One region of the Salipaludibacillus agaradhaerens genome, then DNA from elsewhere that is predicted to be linked to it. Evidence: predicted binding sites of a transcription regulator. Region 1 holds the regulator's gene; each other region holds the start of a gene.
What was found. The regulator LexA, encoded in region 1, represses DNA repair genes until DNA is damaged. The targets are predictions, from matches to a motif close to CGAACATATGTTCG.
Positions count from the first base shown of each region.

Region 2: uvrB (excinuclease ABC subunit UvrB) is a predicted target of LexA. The motif match lies at 5,775-5,788, and genes of this name have one in related genera.
Region 3: cntE (staphylopine family metallophore export MFS transporter CntE) is a predicted target of LexA. The motif match lies at 5,671-5,684, and genes of this name have one in related genera.
Region 4: ruvA (Holliday junction branch migration protein RuvA) is a predicted target of LexA. The motif match lies at 5,291-5,304, and genes of this name have one in related genera.

Region 1 covers NZ_KV917378.1:346,858-355,162, forward strand. The annotation lists gene cobA (uroporphyrinogen-III C-methyltransferase) at 1-540, shown strand, start outside; gene BK581_RS01675 (formate/nitrite transporter family protein) at 778-1,596, shown strand; gene BK581_RS01680 (GNAT family N-acetyltransferase) at 1,800-2,261, shown strand; gene katX (catalase KatX) at 2,499-4,094, opposite strand; gene BK581_RS01690 (DNA polymerase IV) at 4,183-5,418, opposite strand; gene lexA (transcriptional repressor LexA) at 5,522-6,145, opposite strand; gene yneA (cell division suppressor protein YneA) at 6,347-6,673, shown strand; gene BK581_RS01705 (YneB family resolvase-like protein) at 6,670-7,323, shown strand; gene BK581_RS01710 (DUF896 domain-containing protein) at 7,396-7,641, shown strand; gene tkt (transketolase) at 7,865-8,305, shown strand, end outside.
Region 2 covers NZ_KV917378.1:3,564,840-3,573,144, reverse strand. The annotation lists gene BK581_RS16350 (DUF4097 family beta strand repeat-containing protein) at 1-275, opposite strand, end outside; gene uvrA (excinuclease ABC subunit UvrA) at 632-3,511, opposite strand; gene uvrB (excinuclease ABC subunit UvrB) at 3,520-5,517, opposite strand; gene BK581_RS16335 (PDZ domain-containing protein) at 6,136-7,734, opposite strand; gene BK581_RS16330 (S41 family peptidase) at 8,097-8,305, opposite strand, start outside.
Region 3 covers NZ_KV917378.1:2,527,278-2,535,582, forward strand. The annotation lists gene BK581_RS11770 (aldo/keto reductase) at 1-254, opposite strand, end outside; gene BK581_RS20145 (hypothetical protein) at 650-820, opposite strand; gene BK581_RS11775 (endonuclease MutS2) at 1,303-3,231, shown strand; gene cntE (staphylopine family metallophore export MFS transporter CntE) at 4,386-5,570, opposite strand; gene BK581_RS11785 (ABC transporter ATP-binding protein) at 5,828-6,571, opposite strand; gene cntD (staphylopine uptake ABC transporter ATP-binding protein CntD) at 6,558-7,385, opposite strand; gene cntC (staphylopine uptake ABC transporter permease subunit CntC) at 7,388-8,281, opposite strand; gene opp1B (nickel/cobalt ABC transporter permease) at 8,282-8,305, opposite strand, start outside.
Region 4 covers NZ_KV917378.1:1,140,500-1,148,804, forward strand. The annotation lists gene BK581_RS05490 (ArsB/NhaD family transporter) at 1-94, opposite strand, end outside; gene BK581_RS05495 (TIGR04086 family membrane protein) at 278-664, shown strand; gene yajC (preprotein translocase subunit YajC) at 730-990, opposite strand; gene tgt (tRNA guanosine(34) transglycosylase Tgt) at 1,161-2,300, opposite strand; gene queA (tRNA preQ1(34) S-adenosylmethionine ribosyltransferase-isomerase QueA) at 2,331-3,359, opposite strand; gene BK581_RS05515 (DUF2905 domain-containing protein) at 3,380-3,598, opposite strand; gene ruvB (Holliday junction branch migration DNA helicase RuvB) at 3,595-4,596, opposite strand; gene ruvA (Holliday junction branch migration protein RuvA) at 4,638-5,258, opposite strand; gene BK581_RS05530 (BofC C-terminal domain-containing protein) at 5,402-5,962, opposite strand; gene BK581_RS05535 (YebC/PmpR family DNA-binding transcriptional regulator) at 6,059-6,790, opposite strand; gene BK581_RS05540 (YhcN/YlaJ family sporulation lipoprotein) at 6,949-7,950, opposite strand; gene safA (SafA/ExsA family spore coat assembly protein) at 8,030-8,305, opposite strand, start outside.

The DNA of each region.
Region 1 (8,305 bases):
TCACACGAGTTAAAACAAATTCGGTTAGCGGAAAAACTCGTATTTTTATCACCTGAGAGTGTGACGATTCTGATTGAATCGCTGTTAGCTCACGGTTACGATATCCGAGATCTGCCACGACAGATTTATTCATTGTCGGAAAAAACAAAGAAAGTTCTTCTTTCTATCGGGATTCGATCAGAAAAAATAACTGAACCGTCTCATGAGATGATAAAAGTCGGTTACGTTAATAAACCTATATCCGCCGAGGATAACTCAAAGCTAATCACCACTCATCATTTGCAGATAGATGATAGATTTGAAGTGATAGATAAACGTTTATTAAACGAGGAAACATGGGAAACCGTTGTTTTTCCTAGTCAATCGTCAGTTGATTGGTTTTTAGCAGCTTTAAAATCATATGGCTATAGAGATAATTGGATTAAGACAATATCGTTCGCTTATATTGGTCAACGTGTCAAAGCGTACGCAGAAGAAAAGGGTTTTACAAAGATAGATGAAGAAGTACAACGCGAATTAGCGTTAGGTTATTGGAAATAAGGTGTCGCAAAATAAGTTAGAAAAGACATGCTTATTTTCTAGTTGGATTTGCTCATTTTTTCACAAATGTTATGTGCCTGTTAAAGGAAAATTATCATCACAATGTGTGTTATAAAAATAGAAATGTTTCTGAACTGATGGATAGATGAAAGGTGCTAAAAAGTCTATCTACTAATTAACGGTTTAACCCAAGCTTTAATGATACTTAACTTATCTGAAAATAAGGGGACGATTGAGATGAAAGACGTTATCCAGTCATTTAGTCAAGCGGCTGTTCAAAGAGTCGATCAATTAAATACAAGTAAAACAAAATATTTTGTTTCCGCCATGATGGCAGGCTTTTTTGTAGGATTAGGTATTATTTTAATTTTTACGATTGGCGGCTTATTATCACCTATAAGTGTCGCGGCGACACGCATAGTGATGGGGGTGTCGTTTGGTATAGCGTTAAGCCTTGTTTTAATGGCAGGGGCTGATTTATTTACAGGAAACAATATGATTATGACGATCGGAACGTTGGAAAAACGAACATCTTGGAAAGATACTTGGCGCATTTGGGGATATGGTTTCCTTGGTAACTTTGCAGGGTCCGTGCTTGTGGCTGTTCTTTATTACTATTCAGGCCTTTGGGAAGGGGCTACTGCCGACTTTATTACCACAACGGCAAGTGTGAAAATGAATGCGCCGTTTATGGAATTACTTGTGCGTGGTATTTTATGTAACATTTTAGTTTGTCTAGCCATTTGGTGTGCTTTTAAATTAAAAGACGATACTGCAAAATTAATTGTGATCTTTTGGTGTTTATTTGCGTTTATTACTTCGGGCTTTGAGCATAGTATTGCCAATATGACTCTCCTCTCTATCGGGTTAATGGTACCACATCCTGAAACAGTGTCTCTTTTTGGAATGGGAGCTAACCTCGTCCCAGTCACAATTGGGAATATGATCGGTGGGATTGTGTTTGTAGGAGGAGCTTACTGGTATACTATTTCGGAAACAACGCCTAAAAAAGCGGTTGAAAGTAGCACAGTGAGTACAATGAGAAAAGAAGCCTAATGATAGCAAAGGTCAAAAGCTTTTAAACTGGGTGGGAGTAAAATCCCACTCAGTTTTCTATATGTACGAAAGGCGAAAAGTTGGTATTAATATCATAAAACCATTCTTAGAAAAATTAACGCTTACTTGCTGAACTGAATACACTACCAAGAGCAATGGTCGTGATTTCAGAGTCAAGTTACAATGTGTATAAGGAGGGTTATATGAAAGTAAGGCAAGTGAAGGACGCAAAGCTTATTAGTCAACTAAACAGACCTGTACAGGAGCTTCATTATACACTCTACCCAGAATTCTTTCATAAGTATAATGAAAGGGACATTTACAACGTTTTTAATCGACTGGTGGAAAGCGATCATTTTATTTTTCTTCTATTGGAGGAAGATGAAAAGGCAGTAGGCTACGCGTGGATCGAAATTCGAGACTATCCGGAAAACCCATTTATAAAAGGGTATAAATCACTTTATGTTCATCAGATCAGTATTATTGAGGAAAAAAGACATAAAGGGGGAGGCTCACTTTTAATGGCCTCAATTTATCGGATTGCAAAGGAGAAAGATATCACCATTGTTGAATTAGACTATTGGGTCAAAAATGAGTCAGCGAAAAATTTCTATAAAAAAGAGCAGTTTGAGACACAACGAGAGTGTGTTTTCAAGCGATTGTAGACTATAAGAAATTTTTTGGAATTAAGGAATACATGTTAGATGAGTCTAGTAATTTGTGGATTTTGAAGTTGTTATGAGCTTTCCTAATATATAGTAGAAAATGTCGTGGTAGCTTTATAAAGACCACTTCTTTTTCCTACGATTGTTAAGACCTGTTCCTATAGAACATGCTCTTAAGGTACATGTAAAAACGAGACGGAGACGACGATCTCTGTCTCGTTTTCACGCCTTCTTCAATTAATAAGGGTCTGATGGATGACTTTCTGCTTCTGCCTGTCGCACTGCTGATTCTGATTCAGTAGCTCCTATTGGGTTCCGATGACTCTCATCACTGTTATCCTCTTTCTTCTTAAGCCCTTCAGCAACTCTTCTACCATAATCAGGATCGGCTTTTTTGAAATGGTCTATCATCTGCTCTTGAATGTCTTGTCGACACGGCTTTAAAGCATTTACCAAATTGTTGATAAGCTCACTTCGTTCAAATTCGCTAAATCGTCGATAAGTTTCACCAGCTTGCTTGAAATTATTTTGCCGATCGATAGCTTCTCGTTTTACATCACCTTCTACATAAGGGGTGTGATCTTTACCGTCTTGCTGTGCTTCTTTTAAACCGCCAATAATAGAAGGCTCGTAATTGACATGTGGATTTTGATTGTCACCTTTGTCCACATAATAGTTCATTTGGCCAGCTCGCTGATTCGTGGACACATGCTTTTTCGGAGAATTAATTGGTAACTGTAAGTAATTTGAGCCCACACGGTAACGCTGTGTATCAGAATATGAGAAAGTTCGCCCCTGCAGTAGCTTGTCATCTGAAAAATCAAGTCCATCCACGAGCACGCCTGTACCAAAAGCGGCTTGTTCCACTTCTGCAAAATAGTCCTCTGGGTTTTTATTTAGTACCATCTTACCTACAGGCTGCCAAGGGACATCTTCTTTATACCAGAGCTTTGTTGGGTCAAGGGGGTCATAATCTAATTCGGGATGATCATCATCCGTTAAAATTTGCACGAAAAGCTCCCATTCAGGGTAATCACCTTCGTCAATCGCTTCATATAAATCTTGAGTCGCGTGGTTGAAATTTTTCGCTTGAATGTTTTCAGCTTCTTGCTGTGTCAAGTTTCTAATGCCTTGTTTCGGTTCCCAATGATATTTAACGAGAACGCCTTTCCCCTCTTTATTCACCCATTTATACGTATTGACGCCTGATCCTTGCATGTATCTATAATTAGCAGGAATTCCCCAAGGAGAAAAAAGAAATGTCACCATATGCGTGGCTTCTGGTGACTGTGAAACAAAATCAAAAATCCGTTCACCGTCTTGAAGGTTTGTAACTGGATCTGGTTTAAAGGCATGAACGAGATCTGGAAACTTTAGTGGATCTCTTATAAAGAAAATCTTCAAATTATTTCCGACTAAATCCCAATTACCATCTTCTGTGTAAAATTTTATGGCAAAACCTCTCGGATCACGTAAGGTTTCCGGGGAGTTGCCGCCATGTATAACGGAGGAAAAACGAACAAAAACAGGAGTACGTTTACCTTTTTCCTGAAATAACTTAGCTCTTGTATAGGTGGAGGCTGGTTCATCTCCTACAGTTCCATAAGCTTCAAAGTAGCCATGTGCTCCAGCACCTCTTGCGTGGACAACACGCTCTGGAATCCGCTCTCTGTCAAAGTGACTGATTTTTTCAAGAAAATCGTAATTTTCAAGGGTCGTGGGGCCACGATTACCCACAGTTCTCACATTTTGATTATCGGTGACAGGATGCCCTTGTCTGTTTGTCAGTGTATCATCATCGTGATGATTGGCTGCTTCGTTTTTATCTTTCACAAAAAAACCTCCTTATACTTGGTGGTAACACAGTGATATTTTTCCATATAAAAAAGGTCTTATACATTTTTTTAGTATGAGAAGTGACTCATTTATAATGTCCGCCTATTTTAGCTGCTCTGTCCTTAGCCTGACTAGAGGCCAATAAAGAGGAGGCGCGTACGAGGGACGTTTTACCATATTTAGTGAGGATCTTATCTGTCTCATAACCTAATTTTATCTGGTCAGGTCGTTTTTCTTTAAATAAGCTTAGTTGTATAGAGTCGTCACTGACTAAGTTTGTAAGTGACACATGCAAACGTCTAATGGGTTGCCCATCCCAAAAGGTTTCAAAAAGTTCACAGGCGAAACGATATGTTTCTAATGTAATATTTGTAGGGTCAGGGATCGTGATTTGCCGATGAAATCCTGTTTTGATGTGATAGGAAGAACCAGTCACTCCAAGAGTTATAGTCTGTCCCATGACGTGAGCGTGCCTCGCTCGGCGACATACTTCTTCACAAAGTTCTAACAATACAACTTTAATATCTGTTATCTCGTGATAATCACGAGGGAGGGTCATCCCGTTACCGATCCCTTTTTGTCCGTCAGTAGTCGACAGAGAGACTGGAGAATAGTCAATACCATGAGCATTCATCCAAAGAACTTGACCATGAATTCCCCACTCTTTTTTTATTTTAGCTACGTCTGTAAGCGCTAAGTCACCGATTGTACGGATGGCACGACGCTGTAAATGACGAACCATCTTACTGCCCGCACGAAAGAGTTTTTCGATTGGCAGGGGCCATAGAACGTTTTCGATCTCGTCTTTTTTTAAATGAAAAATGCCGTTCGGTTTATGTTTAGAAAAAGTGTCACATGCCATTTTTGCCAACACTTTATTTTCACCAATCCCGACTCTAGCAAAGACTCGTAGCTTTAAATAAATCTCATGTTGAATATGGCGAGCGATATCTTCAGGGGTACCAAAGAGTTTTTGAGAATAGGTCACATCCATGAATTGTTCATCGATGCTATATGGTTCTACAAGATCCGTTATACTTTTAAGGATATCTGTAATAGCTAGGGAATTATCAATATATTCTTGCATATGAGGAGGGACAGAGATGAGATTAGGGCATTTTTCTCGTGCTTCCCATAGTCGTTCACCGTTTTTAATTCCTGCCTGCTTAGCAAGGGGGCAGGCTGCTAAAATAACGCCAGAACGCCTTTCTGGATCCCCGGAGACGACGAGAGGCTGATTTAAATGATGATAATATTTCGCCTTTTCTACAGACGCAAAAAAAGATTGCATATCAACTAAAAAAATGACTTTTTTCATGATGTAATTCCTCCTTAAGCACTAGAATACAAAATGGAGGAGACAAAAACAAGAACATTTGTTCTTTTCCCATAAAAAAGAAACACGAGCATAGCCCGTGTATGAATTAGTGCAGTGTACGAAATACACCGATAACTTTTCCTAAAATATGCACATTGTTAAGAATAATAGGATCAAGAGTAGCATTTTCGGGCTGCAAACGAATATGGTTTTCTTCCTTGAAGAAACGTTTTACAGTGGCTTCCTCTTCCTCAGTCATGGCGACGACAATATCACCGTTATTCGCATAGCTTTGCTGCCTAACTACCACATAATCACCGTCAAAAATCCCAGCTTCTATCATAGAGTCTCCTGATATCTCCAAAATGAAAGAATGTTCATCTTGAACAAAGCTCGCAGGCATCGGTAAATATTCTTCAACATTTTCAATGGCGGTAATCGGCTGACCGGCTGTGACTTTCCCGATAACAGGAATATGAACGGAGAGGGTTTTTGAGACTGACCCAGTATTATCTTCTAAGCCGATCACTTCAATGGCACGGGGTTTAGTCGGATCACGTCGAATATACCCTTTTTTCTCAAGCCGTGAGAGATGCCCATGCACAGTAGAACTGGAGGCAAGTCCAACGGCCTCCCCAATTTCTCGCACAGAAGGTGGGTATCCTTTATCTTTTACTTCTGCTCTAATGAATTCGAGGATCGCTTGCTGACGTGGAGATAATTTTGACATGTAAAACACCTCTTTATATATATTTAAGCTTGTACTAATATCGGATTCGTGTGCATATACATAACCTGACCTTTCGATAACACAGGGATATTATACCATGAGAACACAAGTTGCGCAAACGAACGTTCTCTTTTTTTCTTGACACGAACATTCGTTCCGTTTATGATAAGGGAACAAACATTCTTATTCGAGGTGAGAGTTATGACATACTATCGATTCTTTAAGAAATATGTGGACGGATCTGTTGCTATTTTAATGTTATCTGCTCTTTTATTCTCATGGACATATTTTACGGAAGACGATGACGTACAGGGACGTGAGGAGCAATTTTTTATGACATCTAAATGGACTGTATCAGAAGGAGAGTCATTATGGATGATTGCTAGTTCCGCAGCGGAAGAGATGGAGATGACGATTGAAGAAGCATTAGTATGGATAAAAAATGAAAATGCATTAGACAATGAAGCGATATATCCAGGACAAAGCCTCGCGATCCCGGTGGAAATGAAAGGTGTTGCCTCAGAGTGAAAGGAATTATATACGCAAGAGTAAGTACTAATAAGGAAGCACAGACAACTTCTCTTATGAGACAAGTAGATGAGCTAAAGATGGCAGCGAAAGCGTGGGGAATTGACATTAAAGATATTGTTGAAGAACGGGCGAGCGGCTATGAAGCGGAACGAGATGGTATTCTCACTGTATTGGAGATCTTTAAAGAAGGAGCGGCTGATATTCTTCTCATTCAAGATGAAACACGGCTTGGGAGAGGGAATACCAAAATGGCACTTATTCATCAATTTAAAAAAATGAAGGTACCGATTTATTCAATTAAAGATGAAGGTGAATTAAGCTTGTCAGAAACAGACTCGATGATTTTAGACATCGTGTCTGTTGTGGAAGAATATCAACGCAAATTACATAACGCAAAAATTAAAAGAGGTATGAAAAAGGCTGTCGAAGCCGGCTATGCGCCTCAAAATAATTTGACACATTTAGGCCATGCCGCTGCGGGAAGAAAGCGAAAAAACGTGCCAATTGAAGAGATTGTTCGACTGAGAGAAACTGGTCTGACATTTCATGAAGTAGCAGCTATGCTTAGAGGATTCGGTTACGACATTTCGAAAGCGACCGCACACCGTCGTTATAAGGAATACGAGGCTCAGAGAAAACATTCATAATGAATATGAGTTGAAACATCCTCTATAGTTTAATAAGATAAATGAAACACTTACGACTTTGGAGGAATGAGAATGCTTAGTAAAGAAAAAATACAACGTATCAATGAGCTTGCACGGAAGGCGAAAAGTGACGGTTTAACGCTTAAAGAGCAGCAGGAACAGAAGGACCTTCGTCAGGAGTATTTAGGTAATGTACGCCAATCATTTAAAAACCAGTTAACGTCTGTGAAAGTAGTAGATAAAAAAGGAAATGACGTGACACCTGAAAAATTAAAAGAGGAGAAAAGAAAAAAAGGAAGTAATGGGCCCTTACATTAAATATTCTATGGGTGACGCTATATTCAAACGACCTACCCCATCGGAAAATCCGGTGAGGGATCTTTTGTATTGAAAGCGCTGTTAAAACGTGGCTATTTTAAGACACTTTGCTTAAGAAGTCACTTTTATCTATTGAAAACGGTTGTCTAACCTCTCCAGAAAGTATATGATATGTATGAGAAAAAGTGACCATTATATTAACAGAAAAGAGGCTGATTTTTTCATGGGTACTAATATTGACCACTTATCAATTGCAACGATAAGAACACTATCGATAGACGGTGTTGAGAAAGCACAATCAGGCCACCCGGGAATGCCGATGGGGGCTGCACCTATGGCTTACAAGCTGTTCTCACAATTTATGCAGCATAATCCCACAAATCCAGATTGGTTTAACCGAGACCGATTTGTTTTGTCAGCAGGGCACGGCTCAATGTTGCTTTATAGTCTGCTTCATCTTCATGGTTATGATGTGACAATCGATGACTTGAAAAATTTCAGGCAATGGGGAAGCCGTACACCAGGGCATCCTGAAGTAGGAGATACCCCAGGAGTAGAGGCAACAACAGGACCTCTTGGACAAGGTGTGGCTATGGCGGTTGGGTTTGCTATGGCAGAAAGAAAACTTGCTGCTACTTACAATCGCGATCACTACAATGTCGTT
Region 2 (8,305 bases), 3.2 Mb from region 1:
AAAGAAGAGGTTTTTTCTTGAGACCGACGATAGCCTTCTTTATCCCACTTAACATCTTTCGTCATATAATAATCCGTCTGTTTTTTCGTTGTCTCCTTTTCGCTGTCCATGGTCTCACTATGAGGCCCTCTAGCTTGTTCGTCCCCTTTCGACCGCTCTGGTGTGGCATCACTCTTACCATTTTCCTTTAATGCATTTAAGAGCTGTAACCCTTCCTCAGCTGAAATTTTCCCGTCTTCAATCATCTTTAGTATCATTTTTCTCTCTTCATGCATGGGAATTCCTCCTTTTATTATTAATCATAATTTACGTCATAATAGAGGTTGAGGTTTCAAAAGGCAAACATATCAAACCTTTCATCAGTGAGCTTTTTTTTCTTCTTCCACTCATTGGACGTTGAGTCAATCATGACTTAGCGTCTACTACCACCTCTCTATTTTGAGCAGAGTTTTACAGACGGTGATCTGTGATATATCGTATATATAGGTAGGCTTTGGCCATATAAGGTATTTACCCTCTTCACTTTCTATTATAAAGTCATATTACTAAAGTTAACACTAAAAAACACCATTAGTCGTTTTGCAACTGTCATAAAAGGAACCCCTGGATACATTATGTATCCAGGGACTCGTTATGAAGCGGATCCAGCCTGCTCTTTTTCCTTCATTCTTTCTGACATTCTAGCCCGTTCCCGTTCGAGTACCGGCTTTAAAAATTCGCCTGTATAGGATCCTTTCACTTTAGCTACTTCTTCAGGCGTCCCTTGTGCTACTAAGGTTCCACCTTTATCTCCACCTTCTGGTCCAAGGTCAATAATGTGATCCACTGTTTTAATCACATCTAAATTATGCTCAATAACAAGCACTGTATCCCCGTTATCTACAAGGCGCTGGAGCACTTTCAATAAGCGATCAATATCAGCCACATGTAACCCCGTGGTTGGTTCGTCTAAAATATAAAAAGTCTTTCCATTAGAACGCCGGTGCAGTTGGGAAGCCAGTTTAACACGCTGCGCTTCCCCTCCTGATAAGGTTGTAGCAGGCTGTCCAAGTTTCATATAGCCAAGGCCTACATCATAAAGTGTTTGGACTTTTCGCTTAATACGAGGAATATTTTCAAAAAAGTCTAACGACTCCTCTACCGTCATCGCTAAAACATCAGAAATATTTTTACCTTTGTAGGTCACCTCTAACGTTTCACGGTTATAGCGTTTGCCTTGACACTCTTCACATGGCACATAAACGTCTGGGAGAAAATGCATCTCAATTTTTATAATGCCATCACCTCGGCAAGCTTCACACCGCCCGCCTTTCACATTAAAGCTGAAACGCCCTTTTTTATACCCTCTCACCTTCGCTTCATTTGTCATGGCAAACATATCTCGTATATCGTCAAAAACGCCCGTATAAGTTGCTGGATTTGATCGCGGTGTTCTGCCGATCGGGGATTGGTTAATGTCAACAACTTTCTCCAATTGTTCAATTCCCTCAACAGTTTTTACTTTACCAGGCTTCGTTTTAGCAGTAGTCAATTTTTGTGCCAACGATTTGTACAAAATATCGTTAATGAGGGTACTTTTTCCTGAGCCTGATACACCTGTAACAGCTATTAACACCCCTAGTGGAAGAGTCACATTTGTGTTTTTAAGGTTATTCTCTTCTGCCCCTTTTATCTGTATCTTCCTTCCGTCAGGCTGACGCCTTTCCACAGGCAAGGGGATAAATTTGTCTCCTGATAAGTATTGCCCTGTTAACGAATGGGGATCTTTCATCACTTCTTCTGGTGTGCCTGTTGAACAAATTTCTCCTCCATGAGCCCCAGCACCTGGTCCAACATCTATTAAATAATCTGCAGCCATCATCGTGTCCTCATCATGTTCAACAACGATTAGTGTATTCCCTAAATCACGCATTCGTTCTAGCGTCTTTATAAGCCGATGGTTATCTCTTTGATGAAGCCCAATTGAAGGCTCATCAAGGATATAGAGTACTCCCATTAATGATGATCCGATTTGTGTAGCCAGTCTGATACGCTGAGCTTCTCCACCAGAAAGTGTGCCAGCCGCACGAGAAAGTGATAGATAGTCAAGTCCTACGTTAATTAAAAAGCCTAGTCTTTCTTCAATTTCTCGTAAAATCATCTTAGCAATGGCCATTTCTTTATTAGTTAAGCTGAGATTCTCAATAAATGCTTTCGCTTCAGTAATTGAAAGATTCGTTACTTGCCCAATATGACGTTCATTAATCTTAACAGACAATGCTTCTTTTGTTAGTCTATTGCCTTTACATGTTGGGCAAGGCTTTTGGGTCATGTACCCTTCCATTTGTTCACGAATATAATCCGATCCTGTCTCATGATAACGGCGAGAAATATTCTCTAAAACACCTTCAAAATAAATCTCTTTTTCTCTTACGCGACCAAACTCATTTTCGTATCGGAAATAGATTTTTTCACTCCCGCTACCATATAAGATTTTGTCCATTTGCTCTTTAGGTAGCTTTTCCACAGGGACATCCATATCAATCCCAAAATGATCACATACGCTTTTAAGTAATGATGGGTAGTAGCTGGAACTTACCGGCTTCCAAGGAATAATAGCATCTTCTTTTAAACTTAGGGAAGGGTCGGGAATAACTAGTTCAAGGTCCACCTCAAGCTTATGCCCTAATCCATCACACGATGTACACGCACCAAATGGGCTGTTAAATGAAAACATACGAGGTTCTAACTCACCGACGGAAAATCCACAATGAGGGCAGGCGTGTTTTTGACTAAATAATAGTTCTTCTTCACCGATGACATCGACGATAACGCGACCATCAGCTAAATTTAGCGCTGTTTCCATAGAATCAGTGAGTCGAGATTCAATTCCCTCTTTCATTACTATTCGATCAATCACTAATTCAATATTATGTTTTTTATTTTTGTCTAACGTGATATCCTCAGCTACTTCACGCATCTCACCATTCACTCTTACACGTACATAGCCCTGTTTCTTAATATCTTCTAATACCTTAACATGTGTCCCTTTTCGGCCAGAGACCATCGGGGCTAGTATTTGCATTTTGGTTCGTTCGGGGTACTCCACCAGTCTATCGACCATTTGTTGAACAGTCTGCGAACTGATTTCAATATGATGTCGCGGACAAATCGGCCTCCCTACACGGGCAAAAAGTAAACGAAGATAGTCATAAATTTCTGTCACCGTCCCCACGGTTGATCGAGGGTTTTTACTCGTGGTTTTTTGATCGATTGAAATAGCAGGAGAGAGACCTTCTATAGCATCAACATCAGGTTTATCCATCTGCCCTAAGAACTGGCGGGCATAAGCAGAAAGAGACTCTACATAGCGACGCTGACCTTCTGCATAGATCGTATCAAATGCTAGGGACGATTTCCCGGAACCAGACAGTCCAGTTAAAACGACAAGCTGATTCCGCGGGATTGTCACATCGATATTTTTCAAGTTGTGAGAGCGAGCCCCTTTAACAACTATATTGTCTAATGCCATATGTTCATTCACCCTTCCGCTTTCAATTCTATAATGACATCGCGAAGCTCTGCTGCCCGTTCGAAGTCCAGGTTTTTAGCCGCTTCTTTCATTTCTTTTTCCATTCGCTCGATGACTTGTTCGCGATCTTTCTTGCTTAATTTTTGTTTCGGTGCTTTCGTGAAAGCCTCGTACGCTTCTTCTTCTTCAGCAGCATAAGTAGCTTGAATGAGTTCAGGAATGGCTTTCTGTATCGTTTGAGGCACAATACCGTGCTTTTCATTATGTGCTTTTTGAATGTTGCGGCGACGTTTTGTTTCTTCTAGTGCTATCTGCATAGAATTCGTTATTTTATTAGCATACATAATGACGTATCCATTCGCATTTCTTGCTGCCCTACCCATCGTTTGAATTAAGGAACGCTCTGATCTTAAAAAGCCTTCTTTATCAGCATCCAATATGGCAACGAGTGACACTTCAGGAATATCAAGTCCTTCCCTCAATAGATTAATACCGACAAGGACATCAAATTCTCCTTTTCTTAATTCACGAATAATTTGAATGCGCTCTAGGGTTTTAATATCCGAATGTAAATACTTAACACGAATACCTACTTCTTTAAAGTAGTCTGTTAAATCTTCAGACATCTTTTTCGTTAACGTTGTGACAAGGACTCGTTCTTCCCTTTCCTTTCGCAATCGGATCTCTTCTATTAAATCATCAATTTGCCCTTCAATCGGGCGAATGTCGACCAATGGATCTAACAAACCGGTAGGTCGAATGATTTGCTCCACCATTTCAGGACAATGGTCAATTTCATATGGTCCAGGTGTGGCAGAGACGAATATAGTTTGATGTATATGTTTCTCGAATTCTTCAAATTTTAAAGGACGGTTGTCTTTAGCAGAAGGTAAACGAAAACCGTGGTCTACAAGGACACTTTTACGTGCCTGGTCCCCATTATACATCCCCCGTACCTGTGGAAGTGTCACGTGAGATTCGTCCACTACAATAAGAAAATCCTCTGGAAAATAATCGAGTAACGTATACGGTGTTGCACCGGCTTCTCGGAAGGTCAAGTGTCTGGAATAATTCTCAATGCCAGAACAGTAACCCATCTCGTGCATCATTTCAATATCATATCTAGTCCGCTGTTCAAGGCGTTGTGCTTCTAACAGCTTTCCTTGTTCATGAAGTGTTTTAAGCGTTTCTTCTAATTCCTTTTCAATATTAACAATTGCTCGCTTTAGTTTTTCTTCTCGAGTGACGAAGTGGGAAGCTGGAAAAATCGCGACGTGTTCCCGTTCTCCGAGAATTTCGCCAGTTAGCGCATCCACTTCAGTAATACGGTCTATTTCATCCCCAAAAAATTCGACTCGCAAACAATGTTCATCTCTTGAAGCTGGAAAAATTTCGACCACATCTCCCCGCACACGAAATGTTCCCCGGGTAAAATTGATGTCGTTTCGTTCATATTGCACATCAACAAGCTGTCTAAGAATGTCATTGCGCTCACGTTCCATGCCAGTTCTTAACGATACGACTAGGTCACCATATTCCTCTGGTGAACCGAGACCGTAAATACACGAAACACTCGCTACTATAATCACATCTTTTCTTTCAAACAATGAACTTGTTGCTGAGTGCCTAAGCTTGTCTATTTCATCGTTTATACTGGCATCTTTTTCAATGAATGTATCTGATTGAGGAATATAAGCTTCTGGTTGATAATAATCATAATAACTCACAAAATACTCTACCCGATTGTTAGGGAAGAATTCTTTAAACTCACTATATAATTGGCCAGCTAACGTTTTATTGTGAGCAATGACTAATGTAGGCTTATTTACTTCCTTCACCACATTTGATATTGTGAATGTTTTACCAGTTCCAGTGGCCCCAAGTAGGGTTTGATATTTTTCTCCGCTCTTAATCCCTTCAACGAGTTTTTTTATCGCTTGCGGCTGATCTCCTTGAGGGTCGTATGCAGAAACGAGCTCAAAAGGCGTTAAAGATTTCCCAGACACAGCACTTCCTCCTTTTCATCTCTATAAAACCAGGTTATGTATATGAATTAACAAAACAGCGGTATAACACCATTTACATCTGAGTTAAGTACTTTAAGGTTGCTCAACAACTTTTCACTAATTAAGATAAACTTCTATATCTTTTAACGAGGTTATCTCTTTAATATATTAAAATCAATTACTTCGCTTGATAAGGTAGCTTCTTCACTTTCTGCTTACAATGACATTTTTCATTATAGCATATTTTACACAAAACACGAACAAATATTCCCTTCAATATCAAAAAACCGAACAGCCCGTCGTAAACGTAATCTATCTAATCAAAAATATAACGTATAACAGTGGTTTATTTATTACTAACAGCATGGTCTTATATTTCTTACAATACACCTCTCATTCTCTTTTAAAACACTCATTTTTTAAATGTCTTAAGCCTCTCAATAAAACCCTTCAATCAGTGGGCGCTTTCGTTCCTCTCCCACTGATTGTTAGTTGCGTGAATCATAACATGAGCGTACGTTATCTCTCTCCTAATAATGCCGCTCTCCTCACGGACGGTTATCTGTGATAAAAAAAATGGTTGATAAACCGCCATTCGACAGTTTTCCAACCACACTTTTAGTCATTATATTCTTTCTTCTTCTCTTGTTCTTCTTCTATTTCGTCTTCCATTTTAGGACGCCATTTATTTCTTTCAGACTTCATTTTTCGAAATTCGTCATAAAAAGAGGTTAATCCTTCAGCTTGTCCGTAAGGTTTGCCTGTTTCATAAGCATCTTTAGCTGACTTAAAGAAAGCTTCTTTATCAACAACTTCTTCCTGAGAAACATGGGGTTGATCCGATTGATCCTCACTAGTATGATCATCATCTTCATGAGAAGTATCGTCATTTTCAGAACTAACGTTTTCCTTCGATTTTTCATGATCACTAGCCACTACCTCATCTTCTCTGTGTTCCTCACCCTCATTTTCCTTTTCGTGCTCAGTCAATTCTGATCTATCTTGGTTAATGACAACAGAAGAGCGAAGACCTCGGTACGACAGATTTCCGAACTCATCATCTGGAACAAACAAACAGCCTATTTGAAAATGATCGCCTTGAAAGATAGATGATTGGGCAAAGCGTAATTCGTCATTAGTATCTAGTACCTCTAATTTACAATAAGCAGAATTTTGCTGTAGCGCATCATAGAAATTCCGCTGGGAATAGACCTCACGTCCATTCGTTTTAACGATTATTTCACCTATCTCCAACCCCATCTTTGCAGCTGTAGAGCCAGGTAATACTCCTACAATCCGTAAGCCGCTCTCTCGGCGAGCAAAAAAACTTGTTTGACCTTTATCTTTTCGATGATATAATACAAAAATTAATTCTCTCGCTATTAAAACAACAGCTGGAATTAGCACTGCTACTAATGGGTAAAAATAGGACATAATCGCCAAAGGGGTGACACCTAGAGCCAAGAGCAACAACTGTTTCCCAACCCGTTTCACTCCTAGAACTGGTAACTCGGCATGTATGTTTAAACGGAATCCTAGCACAAATGGGAGAAGGGCAATCCCAAAAAATGTCCCTGGTATATCTAGTACTGGCCACCAGCCTGCACTAGTTAATTCTCCAACAGGAATAATTAAAAAAACAGGGATAAACCAAAAGCGCGAAGCTCGATGTTCACCAACTAGTTTTCCCCGCTTACTTTTGATAATAGCTGGTGACGTCTGTTTCCAGCCGTCTATTAATACAAGGATCGCTTCAGCGATAAGCAGCACTGTAATAAGTAACGCAACATTTAACAATGAGGTTGTCTCTAAATCATTTAACCAGCTATTCACTAACGGATGTTGGAATGTGAGTTCTGGTAGAAAGAAGACGATAAGCATCCCTAGTGAGACGATGGTCGTCATACTTAACCACCTAGCATTGCGAAAAGGTATCAATACTATCCACAACAATGACATTAAAATTAAAAAGCCGGGTTGTAAATAAATGCCTAGTAATAGTGTCACTGCCGACACTAGAATAGTAAATATTAAGGAAATGCCTAAGGGTGATACCACACATGAAACTACATCATATACACGGGTATGAAAATCCTTTCGCTCCCGTTTCACTCGCCGTAAATTATACAAAAAGATGACGAGTATGATCACATATGTAAGCGGGTGTAAAAAGAATCTACCTACTGCTTGAAGTATTTCAAATCCTATTACATCCATAATAACTGCCTCCTCGAACATACAGGAACCTTACGTACAAAATAGCCATGTTGTGACATAAACTCCCATACTGATTCTAACTGTCCCTTCCTTTCATTGTAAATGAATTTTCAGAAAAAAAAAGCTGTTTTTTAATAAAATTATTGATTTCCTTCAGAAGAAAGTGCTTCTTTCTCTCCACCCTGTTAAAAAAGGGTATGAACCCTTGTCAACCTGTATTTGTGATAGCATAGTTGATCCCTCTTACTAAAAAAGAAAAATCATTATTTGAATCCGTTCTTATATAGAGGAAAATAGTTTCACTTTACTGTCAAAATAAAAAATTAACCGGCTATCTTAGGAGATGACCGGTTAATAACAAGTTATTCTTTCGTCAAAAGCTCTAAAGCTTTCTTGAGTTGTCTATCATTTTTCTTGTTCTGAACTGCTTCAATGATTAACTCTTGCAAACGGTCAGCTGTTTCCTCATTAATTTCACCAGTGACGTCAAGTCCCTCATCATCTTGGAAGTCGGAGACGGTGTCTTCAGTCGTTTCATCAAAATAGCCATCAGTTCTTCCAGGTTTATACC
Region 3 (8,305 bases), 2.2 Mb from region 1:
GTTTCATCAAGAACCACACGACCGACTTTCGTACTCAACACGTAGTCATCTCGCTCATAGTGTGACAGCACCTCGCCTAAACGCATCTCCGCAAGACCTGCGCCATAAAACGGTGCCGTGTCAAAATAACGGATGCCGTGTTCCCAAGCTGCTTTTATCGTCTCTTTTGCTTCCTCTTCTGGAATCACACGATACATATTACCTAAAGGTGCTGTACCAAAGCCTAGTTTTCCTTCTTGTTTCAGATTGATCATAATCTGTCACCACCCATTGAAAATAGTTTATTAACTTCTACTTCTGTCACATAGCTCTAAGCTCTCACTTATTTCAAATAACCGGAAAAGCAGAACATTAAACATATTAAAGCCAAATAACTAACAAATTTAACCACTATATAGGAAATAGGGCAAGACAGGAATTCACTAGGTACCCGCCTCTTCTTTGCGATCATAAAGCGAACCTTCAATTTGTGGTAAGGTTGAACGTTTAGCTGTGATAAAAAGAAAAAACGGTTAAACATACGCGATACTTTCACGATGTCTAACCGTATAAACAATAATGTGAATGTTTGATGATGTTTACCAAACTTTTTTAGCAACACTTAGTTATTAACCCATCATACTCTTTGTAAGCTAAAGCTAAACGCATATCAATATTCTTCATATATATCATCAGCATGTTTGAAACGAATGTCTTCAGAATTTAACGTCGCCATTTTATCGCTTCGATCTTCCCTATCACCTGGTAATGTACCTTCTGGAACTAAATCTTGGTTATCTTTAAAAACCGTCTTCTGTTGTTTCTTATTATCGCTGTTCATTTTAACCACTCCTATCCATAAAGTGTCTGAATCGATATTATCCCCAAAGGTTTCTTTTTTAGACTAAGAAGCGGGTTAGAAAAGATTACGATGCTATAGCTCTTTAATTATTGGGTCACCAGTATGGCCGTTCAACTCTTCATTGACAAAATGTTAGAATATGTATATACTTGGAACAATTACACAACCTTTATGTTGAATGCCTCATAGACGGGGCTGAAGGAGTTTGTTTTATGAGTGTGAGTGTTCTTAACTAGTCCATAACCGGATATGTACGAATAGTTTAAAACCGTCAACAATGTCGGTTTATTTGCGTTACCTATTCGTACACGTTAAGAACCAAGCAATCGATAAATCGATACAGCACCCGTCTGTTTTTTTTCAGACTGGGCCTGTTCAACGTAAAGGGCGGCTAAACGCCTCAAGCGACTGCTTGAGGCGTTTTTTGTGTATATTTTTTTTAAGAAGGGACGATCGACGTCATGAATCATACATCATTAAAACAACTGGATTATCAACATATTTTAGATACTGTCGCCACATTCGCCCATACTGAGCGAGCTAAAGAAACCATTCGCACGAGTGAACCGAAGTTTGTAAGGAAGCATATTGATCAAATGTTAAACGACGTTTGGGAAGCTTACCGCATTATCACGATTAGTTCAAGCATCCCCATTCACTCACTGGATGACATGTCAGCTTACCTTCAACAGGCAAAGAAAGGATTGTACTTACAACCTAGTCAATTACAACGCGTCCTCTCCTTCCTTGAGCATTGCCGCAAACTTAACACGTTTATGCGCGATAAAGTGCCTGTAGCGCCAAACGTTGCCAATTATGTGTTATCGATAAACGATATGAGTGATACTGAAAACGCCATCGCTGGCAGCCTTCGTCACGGTCAAATTGATGATCATGCTTCACCAGAACTGGCAAATATCCGTCGCCACCGTCGGATAAAGCAAGCAGAAATAAAAGAGAAAGCAGAAGCAATATGCCGTTCAAAAAAATGGGCTCCGTATCTTCAAGACAGCCTCGTTGTTGAGAAGAACGACAGGTTAACCATTCCGGTAAAAAAACAATATCGTTCGAAAGTATCCGGCACTATGATTGACACGTCTTCATCTGGCGCTACTATCTTTGTGGAACCAAAAGAATTAGCCACTCTCTATGAGCAATTAAATGACTTAACTATGGCGGAAACGTATGAAGTGGAAACGATTCTTTATACGTTAACTGCCAGCATATTAGACATAGAAAGCGACTTGCATATGGCCATGGACATTATGCATCACTATGACGTCCTCTTCGCCAAAGCGAAATATGGTCAATCCATCAACGCCGTTATTCCGAAGCTTAATGAAGACTACATGATCCACCTTGATGCAGCACGCCATCCACTACTAGGAGAGCAAGCTGTCCCATTGTCCCTTAAACTAGGCATACGAGACCGTGCACTGGTGATTACCGGTCCAAATACAGGGGGAAAAACGGTGACGTTAAAGACTATCGGACTGCTTACGCTTATGGCACAAACGGGGCTGATGGTTCCGGCTGGCCCCAACACATCGCTTCACGTCTTTCAAAAACTATTTGTCGACATTGGTGACGGTCAAAGCATTGAACAAAATTTAAGTACCTTTAGTTCTCGCCTAACGAATATTATTGACATTTTGGAAATAACTGATGATAAAACATTAGTCCTTATTGATGAACTAGGCTCAGGCACCGATCCGAACGAAGGCATGGCTCTCGCCCATATTATTCTTGAACAATTATATGCTAAAGGGGCGACGATTGTAGCCACGACTCACTATCGCGAGTTAAAATCATTGGCACAGACACACGATGGATTTCTAAATGGCTCAATGACCTTTGATGTGGACACATTGCAGCCCACTTATCGGCTTTTATTAGGGGAGACAGGGAATAGTCAGGCATTCGATATCGCCTTCAAACTAGGTCTTCACCCAACACTCATTCACCGGGCTCAACAATTATGCGGAAATCTGGTCGATGAGACATCCTATTCCATAGCAGACATCGACCAAACGCAAAAAAGGCGTTATGACAAACAACTGGCCACAACGAACTATGTGAGGACACAACAGAAAAAGAAAAAAACAGCTATCCCTTTATTTAATCAGGGAGACAATGTCACAGTATCCCCCCATCAAGAAGTAGGCATTGTTTATAAAGGTCCTGATGAGAAAGGAGACTACATCGTTCAAATTAAAGGGGAAAAACACCGCATTAACCATAAGCGGCTGACCCTTCACATTCCAGCAAGTGAGCTATACCCACCAGACTATGACTTCGATATTATTTTTAAATCGGTGGATTATCGCAAAACAAAACACCTGCTTGAACGAAAACACGTAGATGGCCTCGTCTTAGACGACGAAGAGTAATAAGGGGTAAAAATGTTAGAAGGGACTGTATCGACGTTATGATACAGTCCCTTTTAAATCATGCACTCATAAAGAGTGCGACAAAGCATCTATCAAGACCGAACTTTAATTACTTATTTCAATCCACGCACTCATAAAGAGTGCGACAGCGAAAATCTCCCAATTTTCAGGAATTCACTTACCGTATTTCGAGATTTCTTTAAATTATGCCTTAAATGAGAGAGTTATTCCCTATCATTCAGGTTTTTCTTGGTGCGGGGCCTCTAGGGATTTTATGTGCGCTTATGGTTCGCACCAGTTTTAATCGGTGAACTTCAATCAGGACATTAGCGCCTCGTTATCTCCCACCTAATTAGTATAAAAAGAAGTGCTGCCGCTAGCAATTCAAAAAAGAGAAGTCATATACCCAATAGAAATCCAGAAGTATTTAAAGCTAAGTGGGAGGACGATGAAAAAAGTGCTTTCTCAACCAGTTGATAAAAAGCTAATTTCCTTCTGTCATCGTGAGGATGTCCCCTTATCGGTAGGGGATCAGATTAAGAAGCCAATATGAGAAATAGGCGGAAAAAATCCCCTTAAATAGTCATTTGCCATAACAATAGCTTGAATAGGCGGAGAGATTCCGCTAATGACTCGGAAAATCTGAAAAATGGATCGTTTTATTTTGCATAAACGGAAAACTTCCTCCTATCTTCCCAAAAATGAGCTCTCCCCTGCAGCTAACCGAAAAATCTCCGCTTATTTTACTCTCATAACTCAATCAATTATTGATAAGCCGTCTTATCTAAAGGTAAAGACATTTATACCGAGGTTTTTTATTAATGACAAGCCTCAGGTGGTAACCCGTCTAAATCTGCCTTTAACCGGGTATTCCCTTCTTTATCTCTAAACAATTAGGATTATTAAACTGAAAATTATGACATTATTGATACAATGCTAGTGAAGTTAATTATATAAAAATAATTCGAAATGTAAACCATCATTCCCCATTCGTGACCATAACTTTAAAATTGTCTCTATTTTGAGCCGGGCGTTTTACGAACGGGTTAGCTGTGATAAATGTCGAAACACCCTAAGCACGAAAAACTCCCCCACCGTGACAGAGCTTATACCTGCCACCTATATATTGGGGAGCTTAACAAAGGCACCATTATTCACTCCTGGACGACGATTTTTTTTCGATCGTAAACGACTACACCTAGTATGGCGACACTTAAAATGGCGCATACCATATACATCCTCGAGTAGGAAAGCATATCCGCTACCGGTCCCATAATGATACCGCCTAACGAGACACCTAGATCCGCCATGGCAATGAACAGCCCTAATAACACATTGCGACTCGCCTCAGGTAGAACAAAGCTTAAATAAGTGGTTAACGTCGGGTACAGCAGTGCTTGCGCGGTCCCTATCAAAACCGCCCCTATGTAAAAAAAGAAGGCGCCGCCGTAAATGGCTATGCTAACACTCTGTGACCCTAACGCTAATAAAAGCATCGTCCCGATCATAAAAGGGGCATGCCACTTGCCATCGGAAGGTATTCTTTTCCTTAATGTAAAGCGAGCAAACACTACGGTAGCAGCCATAATCATAAGGAAAATCCCAGCGTTCCCCTTGTCCACTTGAACAGCATACAGAGGAATAAAAATAGTGGTAGCTCCAAATATAAGGGAACCGACTAACATGAAGGCACTACTTCGACATAAGTCTGGATTTTTAACTAACTGACTTAATGACTGAACTATGCTACCGCTTGAATGAGCTTGGTCAGTCATAGGTTTGGTTTTAGGAGTATCTACGTTAGCACTAAAACCAAACAAACCAGTCAACATGGCGATGGTGACCATAACGATGGCGAAGTATCCCATCCCGCCTTGCCAAATGCCTATTGCCAGCAGCGGCCCAATAATTCCTGGTATATATGAAAATAACGAATACAGGGAAATCCCTTGAGACCGGTCTTCTTCCGGTAAAGCATCGATAATCCCTATTTGTAATGCCATTGAAAAAAACGCTGTGGAAACCCCTTGCATCATGCGCGCAATCAGATAGCCACCCAATCCTGTTATCGTATATAAGATTAAAGCCAAACCATTGAAAACGAGTATAAAACGTAATACTTTTAGCGGCCCATGCTTTTGAATAATTTGTCCTGCCCACGGTCTAAAAAACATCGTCGTAAACAAGTAGGCTCCCATTATAATGCCAATGGTTGTATTCGTCGCTCCTAGTGCTTCCCCACGTAAAGGAATAAACACATTTAAAATAGCATTGGCACTAAAATAAAAGAGTACCAATAGATACAAACGCAGAAAAGGCCATGACATGGCTCCATTCACACTTTTCCCCTCCAAGCTGTAACTATTCTCTCTAGCATTCGTTCAGACATTTGCTAGCGAACACCTCTCGTTTATTCAATAAAAAGCTTGTCTGACATATCGAACGAACCTTCAATAATTGGAGGTTTTCGCTCTTCCCCACTGATTGATAATTGCGTCAATCAGGACATTACCGCCCGTTATCTCTCCTCTCTATTTTGAACCGAAAGCTGTACGGACGGTTATCTGTGATAGATCATCCTCTCTAGCGGTTGACGTTAAAACGTAATTAACGCCTTTAAGAGCCGCTTGGCATATGGTGAGGTGACATACTTCAATTGGTCAATTGCGATGATTTCCTCCACTTGACCCTCTTTGAAAATCAATACTCTATCACACATATAAGCAGCGGCTTGTATGTCATGAGTAATAAAAATATAGCTCATCTTATACGTCTTTTTTAACCCTTTTAAGAGCTCCAAAATCTGTAGTTGAATAGACATATCTAACGAGCTGATCGCTTCGTCTAATATCAGCCATTCAGGCTCTGTTGCAATCGCTCTTGCAATGCATACCCGTTGAACCTCCCCGCCGGATAATTCATGAGGGTATGTCGTTTTGTAGGAAAGACTTAACCCTACGTCATGTAATAATTGATCCACTTTCTGACGAGTGTTTATTTTGTTCTTACTCATCATGAGTGGTTCCATAATGGCGTCCTCAACTGTAAAAAAGGGGTTGATAGACGATTGATAGTTTTGAAACACGGCACTCATGCAGCCTAATCTGACCTGTCTGTTGGTAACAATTTGTCCGTTTAACGTGATGTTTCCTTGATCCGGTTTTTCAACCCCTAACAGCATACGCCCTAATGTGGATTTGCCACTGCCACTCTCACCGATAATGCCTAGACATTCGCCAGCCTGACAGTCAAAACACACATTATGCAGTACTTTCTGCTTTTTGGAAGAAAACATCCCGCCTTTTTTGTAGGACTTGGACACATGACTAACCTTCAGCAACGATAGCGTCTCCTTCCATTATTTTCTTAAAATGGTCACTTAACGCTAATCTAGTCGACACTAAATAGCGGGTATACGCATGCTCTGGGTCAGAAAAAACAGCTTGTGTCTGACCTCTTTCAACAATCTCACCATTCCTCATCACTAACACGTTGTCCGCTAGCTTTTTCACAATAGCTAAATCATGAGAAATAACTATCATAGAACAGCCCATCTTTTCCCGCAGCGCCATGAGCTGTTCTACCACTTCAAACTGTGAAATCGTATCAAGCGCGGTCGTTGGTTCATCAGCAAAAATGATATCAGGCTCTATCACAATAGCTAACGCAATCATCATTCGTTGGAGCATACCACCAGACAGTTGATGCGGATATTGCGTCATAATATGAGCTGGGTTTTTCAGCATGACACTTTCCATCGCTTTCATCATTCTTTCTTCCATCTCTTTTATACTCCAACGAAAATGCTGAGTGAGAATCCCTTTTACATAACGTCCGATCACACAAGAGGGATCAAATGCGCCCATGCCATTTTGTAAGATCATATACAGGTGTTTGCCTCTCAGTCTTCTCATTTTCTTTTCCGCAAGTGTATTAACGTTGTGACCGTTAAATAAAATCTCTCCTGATTGCCTTAACGGAACTTTATTCAACTTCATAAGCGCTCGGCACGTCACAGATTTACCGCTTCCGCTTTCTCCAACAATCGCCAGGCAGCTTCCTTGCTTTAAATCGAAAGAACTATTATGAATAATCGCTTGTCCTGTGTGGCTATTCCAGACTTTTAGATTGTTAACGTTTAAAAGTGTTGTCATCATCAGATCACCTCTTTTTCCTTGATCACAACTTTTGAGAGAGGTTTGCCGCCGACTTTACGTTGCTTAGCGTTGATTAATTTGGGATCTAACGCCACTTGAAGCGCATCAGATAAAAAATTAAAGGCTGACACGACAATGATAATGGCTAAGCCAGGTGCTAACATGACTTGTGGTTGCGTAAACATAATGTCTCTCGCCTCGTTTAGCATCATCCCCCACTCAGCATTAGGCGCTTGAATGCCTAAGCCTAAAAACGAGAAACCGGATATTTGCAAAATCATTGACCCGATAGCACTGCTTGATATGACCGCAATATCTAAAAACGTAACGGGTAACAAGTGTTTGTACATAATGGTCACATGACGCATGCCGATTGCCTTGGAAAAAGTCACATACTCCAATTCAGCGTATTGCATGACAGACGTTCTAATGACACGAGCAAACCAGACCCATTTCACTAAAATAAACGCGATTAATATATTTTCAAGACCGACGCCAAAAATACCGACGAAGGCTAATGTCATGACGTAACCGGGGAAAGAGAGCATCACATCACAGCACCTCATAATAACAGCATCCACTTTCCCTCTAAAATAACCGGCTAAAAACCCTAAAAGGGCACCGATTAGTACAGACACAATTAACGCTACGAGCACGGCCAATACACTGGGACGAATACCATATATCAGTCTGGACAACACGCATCTCCCTAAGTGATCATTACCTAAAAGGTATGACCATGACGGTGAGGCATGTCTTAAAGCCATGTTCACGTCGTTAGGGGGATGAGGCGCACATAAAGGAGCAAAAATGCCGACAACAACCGTGATGACAATGATTATGAGAGAAATAGCGGCTAACTTGTCTTGACCTAGTTGTTTTAACAACTTCATTTAAAGATCATTCCTTATCTTCGG
Region 4 (8,305 bases), 790 kb from region 1:
CCCCAAGGCATGCGATGAGTGCTCTATTATATTTTTCACTAATAAGTAAGCTATAGCTTACTATGAATATCGTCAATGCCATCATCCATTCCATATGTCGATGCCCCTCCCTGTTTCATCGATACATTCTATGAGGACAGTTGGACAATCATGTCAGTATTTCGTTTCATCCTTAGAAAAGCTACACTTTTTATCTCGTTTTTTCATAAAAGCTCGTCTATTTTATTTTTCAGAAGAATATAGATGAGGTAATAGAAGTAAAAAGGAGGGTATTAGCGTGCCACAACGGCTAATAAGCAGCGTTTTATATGGTGTTTTAATGATATTTGTACTTGTTATTGTGACCAGCTTCCTAGGCTCATTGATTCTTCGATATACAAATACAACGGAAGAATCATTTTTCTGGGTTTTGCTCATTTTTTCATTTATCGCTTTATTTTTGGGTGGTTTTTTAGCAGGCGGTAAATCCGGGGAAAAAGGCTGGTTTGCTGGGGCACTGACTGCTTTAATGTATTCGTGTGTAACCTTTCTAACTCAATTTTTAAGTTTCAATGAAGGATTTGATTTGCAGCAGATAATTATCCACAGCGGATATTTAATCACGGCTATATTTGGAGGAATGTTAGGTGTCAATGTTCGGGGCCATAACTTCAAAGAACAATAACTGATTATCGCTTTGATGGACATGATAAAAAATCGACCTCCCTTTTGGGAAGTCGATTTTTTATATCAATCAGGATTAACTACTTCACGTATCGCTTGACGATCAAATGTTAACTTATTATTACTGTCGACCATGATCACTACTTGATTTTCATCAATTGCATCAATCGTACCGTGTAGGCCACCAATTGTTACAATTTTATCCCCTTTTTGAAGAGCAGCATGCATCTCTTGGATCTTCTTTTGTCTTTTTTGCTGGGGACGAATCAAAAGAAAATAAAAAATCGCAAACATAACAACAAGCATAATGATTGGTGTAAATTCCATTTATTTCACCCCTTTCAGTCTTAACACCTTCACATCGAACTATAAAACAAAATGTTTCAAATCCAAACAATCAGTTACGAAGTGTCAAGGCTGTAAAATAATTCTCCCGTACTATTGTAGACAAACTTGCCTTTAAAAATCAATCAAAATCTATTAAGATATAAGATTTACTAAAAATTTTTCGCATCTGCTTTATTGAATCCGTATGTTTCAAAAAATTCTGTTCTAAAGTCAAGTAACCGATCATCACGTATCGCTTGTCTTACCTGCTCCATTAAATTTAAGAGAAAATGCAAGTTGTGATAAGAACAAAGTCTTAACCCTAGTGTTTCATTACATTTGATAAGATGTCTGATGTAAGCACGAGAATGGTTTTGACAGACGTGGCAATCACACGCTTCATCTATCGGTCTGAAATCTCTTGCATATGCTGCATTTCTCACCACAAGCCTTCCAGTACTTGTCATAAGGGTGCCATTTCTAGCGATGCGTGTTGGTAATACGCAATCGAACATATCAATTCCACGTATGGCCCCATCAATTAACGAATCGGCAGATCCCACCCCCATCAAATAGCGTGGTTTATCTTTCGGAAGCCATGGCGTTGTGTATTCAAGTACCTCATTCATGACATTTTTCGGTTCTCCAACCGATAATCCCCCGATAGCGTAACCAGGAAAATCAAGTGAGACAAGATCTTCTGCACTTTGTCGTCTAAGATCTTCATACTCCCCACCTTGAACAATACCAAAAAGTCCCTGGTCCTCAGGTCTAGCATGAGCCTTCATACAGCGTTCCGCCCAGCGGCTTGTTCTCTCTACTGATGCTTTCATATACGCATGCTCTGCGGGATATGGCGGACATTCATCAAATGCCATCATGATATCAGGACCGAGCGCATTTTGAATTTGCATTGACTTTTCAGGTGTTAAAAATAATTTTTCACCACTTAAATGATTTCTAAAATGAACACCTTCTTCAGTAATATGACGCAGGTCGCTCAAACTAAACACTTGAAATCCCCCTGAATCTGTTAATACAGGCCGATCCCAATTCATAAAACGATGAATACCACCAGCTTCTTCAACAATATCCTCTCCAGGACGAAGCCAAAGGTGATACGTATTGCTTAAAATAATTTGAGCATTCATTTGCTTTAAATCTTCTGGACTCATCGTTTTCACGGTAGCCAGCGTTCCTACTGGCATAAAAATAGGTGTTTCAAATGTCCCGTGTGGCGTATGGACTTTTCCAAGCCTAGCTCCTGACTGTTTACACGTTTTTATATGTTCGTACTTAATAGCTGTCATCATGTCTTCCTTCCTTGTTAAAATACTCGTCTAAATAAGAAGCATTGCATCGCCAAAGCTAAAAAAACGATACTTGGCAGTCACCGCTTCTCGATAAGCATTTAAAATATGGTCTCTTCCTGCAAAGGCGCTTACTAGCATGACTAATGTGGATTTCGGCAAGTGAAAATTAGTTAGAAGGCCATCAATCGCTTGAAATGTAAAACCAGGGTAAATGAAAATATCAGTCCAACCGCTGGATGCAACTAATCGACCATGATGATCCCTCGCTACTGTTTCAAGTGTGCGTGCTGATGTCGTTCCAACTGCTATTATTTTCTTACCTTGTTCCTTCGTCTCATTTAATAACGCTGCTGTATCTTCTGTCATTTCATAATACTCAGCATGCATGTGATGCTCTTCAATTGAATTGACAGATACAGGGCGAAACGTCCCAAGACCAACATGTAGCGTAATATAAGCGACATTAACACCTTTTTCTTTCACCTTACTTAATAATGATTCAGTGAAGTGCAGACCAGCTGTCGGGGCTGCTGCTGACCCTCTATGCTCTGCATAAACTGTCTGGTAACGGTCTTTTTCCTCCAATTGCTCTTGTATATAAGGAGGCAAGGGCATTTCACCTAGCTTATCTAAAATTTCATGAAAAATACCCGAAAATGAAAACGCAATTTTCCTTCTGCCTTCCGGTAGCTCTTCCACACATTTACCGGTGAGAAGGTCACCTCCAAAAGTAAGGACTGTTCCCTCTTTCACTCTTTTAGCAGGCTTTACTAGCACTTCCCATTGATGGTTTTCCTCCTCTTTTAAAAGGAGTAGTTCGATCTTTGCTCCTGTTTCTTTCTTTACGCCAAATAACCTTGCGGGAATCACTTTCGTATTGTTCAAAACCAATGTATCACCTTTCTCTAAAAAGGTGAGAAGATCTGGGAAATGTTTATGCGCTATGTCACCAGATTGCTTATTCAATATTAATAAGCGAGAACTTTCTCTGTTTTTTAACGGTGTTTGTGCAATTAGTTCTTCTGGTAAATGATAATCGAATTGTGAAACATTCATCATGTTATTTCCTTTCTAGACTAACGAAATCTTCCAAACAAATATAAAACGATGGAGATAACGATACTAATTATAATTGACGTCATAATAGGAAAATAAAAAGTAGCATTTTCCCGTCGGATAACAATGTCTCCAGGAAGTTTTCCTAAGGATATAAACCGACCACCCACTTGCCAAATTAATCCAGCAACAATAAGAACAAGACCGATCAAAATAAGAAGTTTAGGAAATTGGTTCACTTTCCCGGCACCTCCAAATTAAAATGGTTATAAACAGAAGACGTTACCATACGCCCCCTCGGTGTCCGCTGTAAAAAACCGATCTGCATCAAGTATGGCTCATAGACATCTTCAATCGTGTGAGATTCTTCACCAATTGTAGCAGCAATTGTATCGAGTCCCACTGGTCCCCCTCTAAATTTTTCAATAATATTTATTAATAGTTTATGATCAATATGGTCAAGACCTAATTTATCTACTTGTAACAGTTTAAGGGCTTCATCTGTTATAGCATAATTAATCGTGCCATCTCCTCTTACTTGAGCGAAATCTCTCACTCTTTTAAGAATACGATTAGCAATTCGCGGTGTTCCCCGTGATCGTTTTGCGACTTCCTCTGCCGCTTGCTTATCCATTTTAACCTCTAATACATCAGCAGTTCTTTCAACAATTTCTTGCAGTTCTTCTGCCGTGTAATACTCCAACCGGCTCACCACCCCAAATCGATCACGTAAGGGGGCTGATAACATACCTGCACGAGTTGTGGCCCCTACAAGGGTAAACGGAGGTAAATCAAGACGCACTGATCGAGCTGATGGGCCTTTCCCAATAACAATATCAAGAAAATAATCCTCCATGGCTGGATAAAGGACTTCCTCTACAGAACGATTTAGCCGATGGATTTCATCAATAAATAAAACATCTCCTGGCTCTAAGCCTGTTAAAACAGCAGCCAAATCTCCTGGACGTTCAATGGCTGGACCAGACGTTGTCCGTAAGTTTACTCCCATTTCGTTTGCAATAATAAGTGACAAAGTTGTTTTCCCTAAACCAGGGGGGCCATATAATAATACATGATCAAGACATTCTTCACGCATTTTCGCCGCTTCAATAAACACCTTTAAATTATCTTTCACTGATTGCTGACCAATATATTGCGACAGCGACTGTGGCCTCAAACTTCGCTCTTCCCATTCTTCGTATCCTTGCGAGTCCCCGCTGACAATACGTTCTTCCATTCTATCTTCCTCCGATACATTGACGTATGACTTCGCGTCTATTAGCTTTTTAGCATCTCTTTCAAAGCTAATTTTATGTACTCATCTGTTGTAAGCTCCTGTTTCTCCAATATCGGTTGTACCTTTTTAATTTCTCGTTCCACATACCCTAAAGCACGTAATGCTTCAAGAGCCTCGTCCAACTCTTTAGAAAGTGATGATGTCGTATGTCGATTCACCACATCGCTTACGTGTTCGCTCGTTTCAGTTAGTGACGGAACAAGTTCAGCTACTTTTCCTTTAAGGTCTAAAATCATTTGTCTTGCTGTTTTTTTTCCGACTCCAGGAAACTTCACTAAAAAGGATTCATCTTCATTTTCTATCGCTTGAATTACGAGTTCAGGCTGTTCTGCAGCCACAATAGCGAGCGCCCCTTTTGGCCCTATTCCTGATACTTGCAGTAATTTTTCAAATAACCTTCTTTCCTCTCGATGAAAAAAACCATACAAGCGTATCGCATCTTCTCTGACATGCTGATACGTATATATTGTGATACTATTGTCCATCCATTCACCAAATTTGTAAGGATTGCCACAGTACACTAAATAGCCAACCCCATTGACATCTACGACAACCGTTTCTGGCTCAATATTTATAACTTTTCCAGTTAAACATTCAATCACACTTGTTTCCCCCACTTATAAAAATCATTATACGAACACATATTTCTATTTTAACACATTCTATCTCGATACAGTTCGTATTCTTATGTTGTAAATTATAAAAGCGAAAAAGCTACCTTTAAACTGGTAGCTTTAATCATATATTACATCTCATTAATGGCATATTCTTCGTAAAGTTTTAAGACCTGAAAATATTGATCCTTTGTTGAGACAGGGATACCCTCTATTAGTGAGTCGTGTAAATGACTTTTTAATTCTGATGTATTTATTTGAAAGAACGACTGAATAACGTCTTTTTCTGATGGTTTACCATTATAAATACTTAACGTACCGTCTTCTGCCATACCAAAATAACCATGCATTTTCATTAACGGTGAAATATCATTAACTTCTTTTTTGAAAATGATTTGGTGCTCATTTAAATCAATAACTTCCCAATCTTCATAGTAAGACCAGAAATCTTCCATTGACCAGATAGTCTCTACTACCTCTTCTTCACTTACTTCACCATCAAGATACACTCTTTGGAGAATTACTTCAACCTCCCGAGGTCCACCTGCCACCGGCGTTTTTTCAGCATGAGCTTCATGGCTTAAGGTTATTAAAGTGCATACGATTATTAAACAACAAACGAATGAAACATAAGTTCTTTTTTTTAATTTATAAACGTTTTCGTCCCCACGCCGTGTTCCTAGTAGTAGCATTTGTGTGTCGCCTCCTCAGTTAAGTAAAATGGATTCGGATTCACGACAATCATATTTAGCATAGCCACTACTAAGGCAAAATATCCCTAAAAAATACTAATTGGTTATTTCAAGATTATGATAAACATTTTGAACATCATCATTGTCTTCTAATGTCTCAATGAGTTGAATAATATCAGCCGCTTGTTCATCATTTACTGTAGTGGTTGTGCTCGGAAGCATCGTCACTTCTGCAAAAATGGGCTTTGAATCTATTGCATTAGGTAATAACTGCTTTACGTGCTCAAAATCTTCTGGAGCCGTGATAACTTCAAAAGCGTCAGTTCCAATTTTGACATCTTCCGCCCCAGCCTCAATCGCTTCAAGCAAGACAATTTCTTCATCTAGCTCTCGGGCTTTTTCAAATACAAGGCATCCTTTTCGAGCAAACATAAAAGCGACACATCCACTTTCTCCAAGGTTACCGTTGTTTTTATTAAAAGCTAATCGAACTTCTGCAGCTGTCCGGTTTTTATTATCTGTTAATGCTTGAACATATATCGCTACACCATGAGGCGCATAACCTTCATAAATTATTTCCTCATAAGTGACACCTTCTAAATTACCTAATGCTTTATTCATTGTCCGTTCAATATTATCGTTTGGCATATTGGCTTGCTTCGCTTTCTCAATAGCCAGCCGTAAATTTGTGTTAGTTGTGGGATCACTTCCACCATCTCTAACAGCTTGGAAAATCTCTTTAGAAAGCTTCGTGAATATCTTTCCTTTTTTTGCATCTTGTCGGCCTTTACGATGCTTAATATTACTCCATTTTGAATGTCCTGCCATTCTTCTTTCCCCCTGTTAATTCATCTCCTATTTACTATAGCACAAACTGGAAAAGTGCCATAGAAGAGAAGGCTAAATTAAGGTGAGAATATAATGACAATTTTAAAACAGGATAAAAAAGAATGCCTTATACATCAAGGCATCCTTTGTCATCAATGTTATCTTGTTCGTTCGAATGGTCTTTGAATGGCATCCCCTAAATCATCCAGCATGGCATTAAATGTTGCGCCTACTTCTTCAAATGGTTCACCATCTCGAAGGCGATTCTCCATATCATGGATCTTTTCTGCACCATTACGTTCAGTGACGACATGAACTTGTTTGTTCTCATCCATATCTTCTACAAAAGAACGCACACGGTCTTCCACTTGTTCACCGTCATTACCTTCTGGTTCAACCCCAATAATTACATTGTTGTCGTTAACAACAACATCACAATCACGTACCTCATCAAGACCTTCTACACGATTTTCAATCCTACTGGCTAAGCGACCATCGTCACTGTCGTAGTATGCTTGTTGCTGTCCTTTTTCTTTCCCTTGACCAAACCCTCTTTGTTGGCCCCGTGGTTGGTTACGCTCAATTGCTGTACCACCGTGCATTTGATCACGTGTACCACGGTTTACATGATTACCTGTTCTATTGAAACCACGCATTGTGCCATTAAGAAGGCCATTATCGTCTACCATTCCACGACGGTCATTTCCAGTAATACCTCTTGAAAATCCACCTCGACGGTTTTGACCCGCTTGAAATCCTCTTGCACGACCATCTCGTGCCTGAGCACCGGTACCATAACGTTCATCTCGTGTCATCATTCCTTGTTGACCACCGAAATGAGCATCTCCTTGCATCAAGCCACCACGTCCATCATAGGCAGCACCTGTTCCTCTAAACGCTCCACCATAACCAGCTCCGGTATCTGTAATGACACGCCCCTGACCTGTTCCAGCACCTCTAGGCGATCTGGCATCTTGACCATAGTGAGCAGCACCCATACCTGTTCCATCATGTGTAAATCCTTGTTGCAAGCCAGTTTGATTTCGTCCTTGCAAACCATAATTTTGTCCTTCTACATTCGCATTGTCTACATCTCCGCAACCTGTCACACCTGTAAACATTAGAGTGATAACAGATAAACATAAGGCAACCTTTTTCATTCATCCTCCTCCTTTCACCCCTTAGAGTGAACAGAAAGGAAGGAAATAATCCTGTCAATTTAAGCCATGAGCTCGTTCCTTAGTTATCTTCATCCTCTTCTACGGCAGCGTCATTCACATGTTGTGCTGGAGTTGAAACTGGATAAGTCCAAGGCATCATTCTGTAAAATGGATCATGTGGATTATAGTTATAGTAATGAGTTGATTTATGAGTATCAAATTGTTGTTTGTGGACTTCTGTAAGATCTCCATATTCAGCTGTTGTATACTCATCTTCAACTAAATCTTCTCTTTCTTCGCCTCTGTACATCATCTGTTGAGATGGCATTAATGGTGCTTGTTGTTGTGGATAATA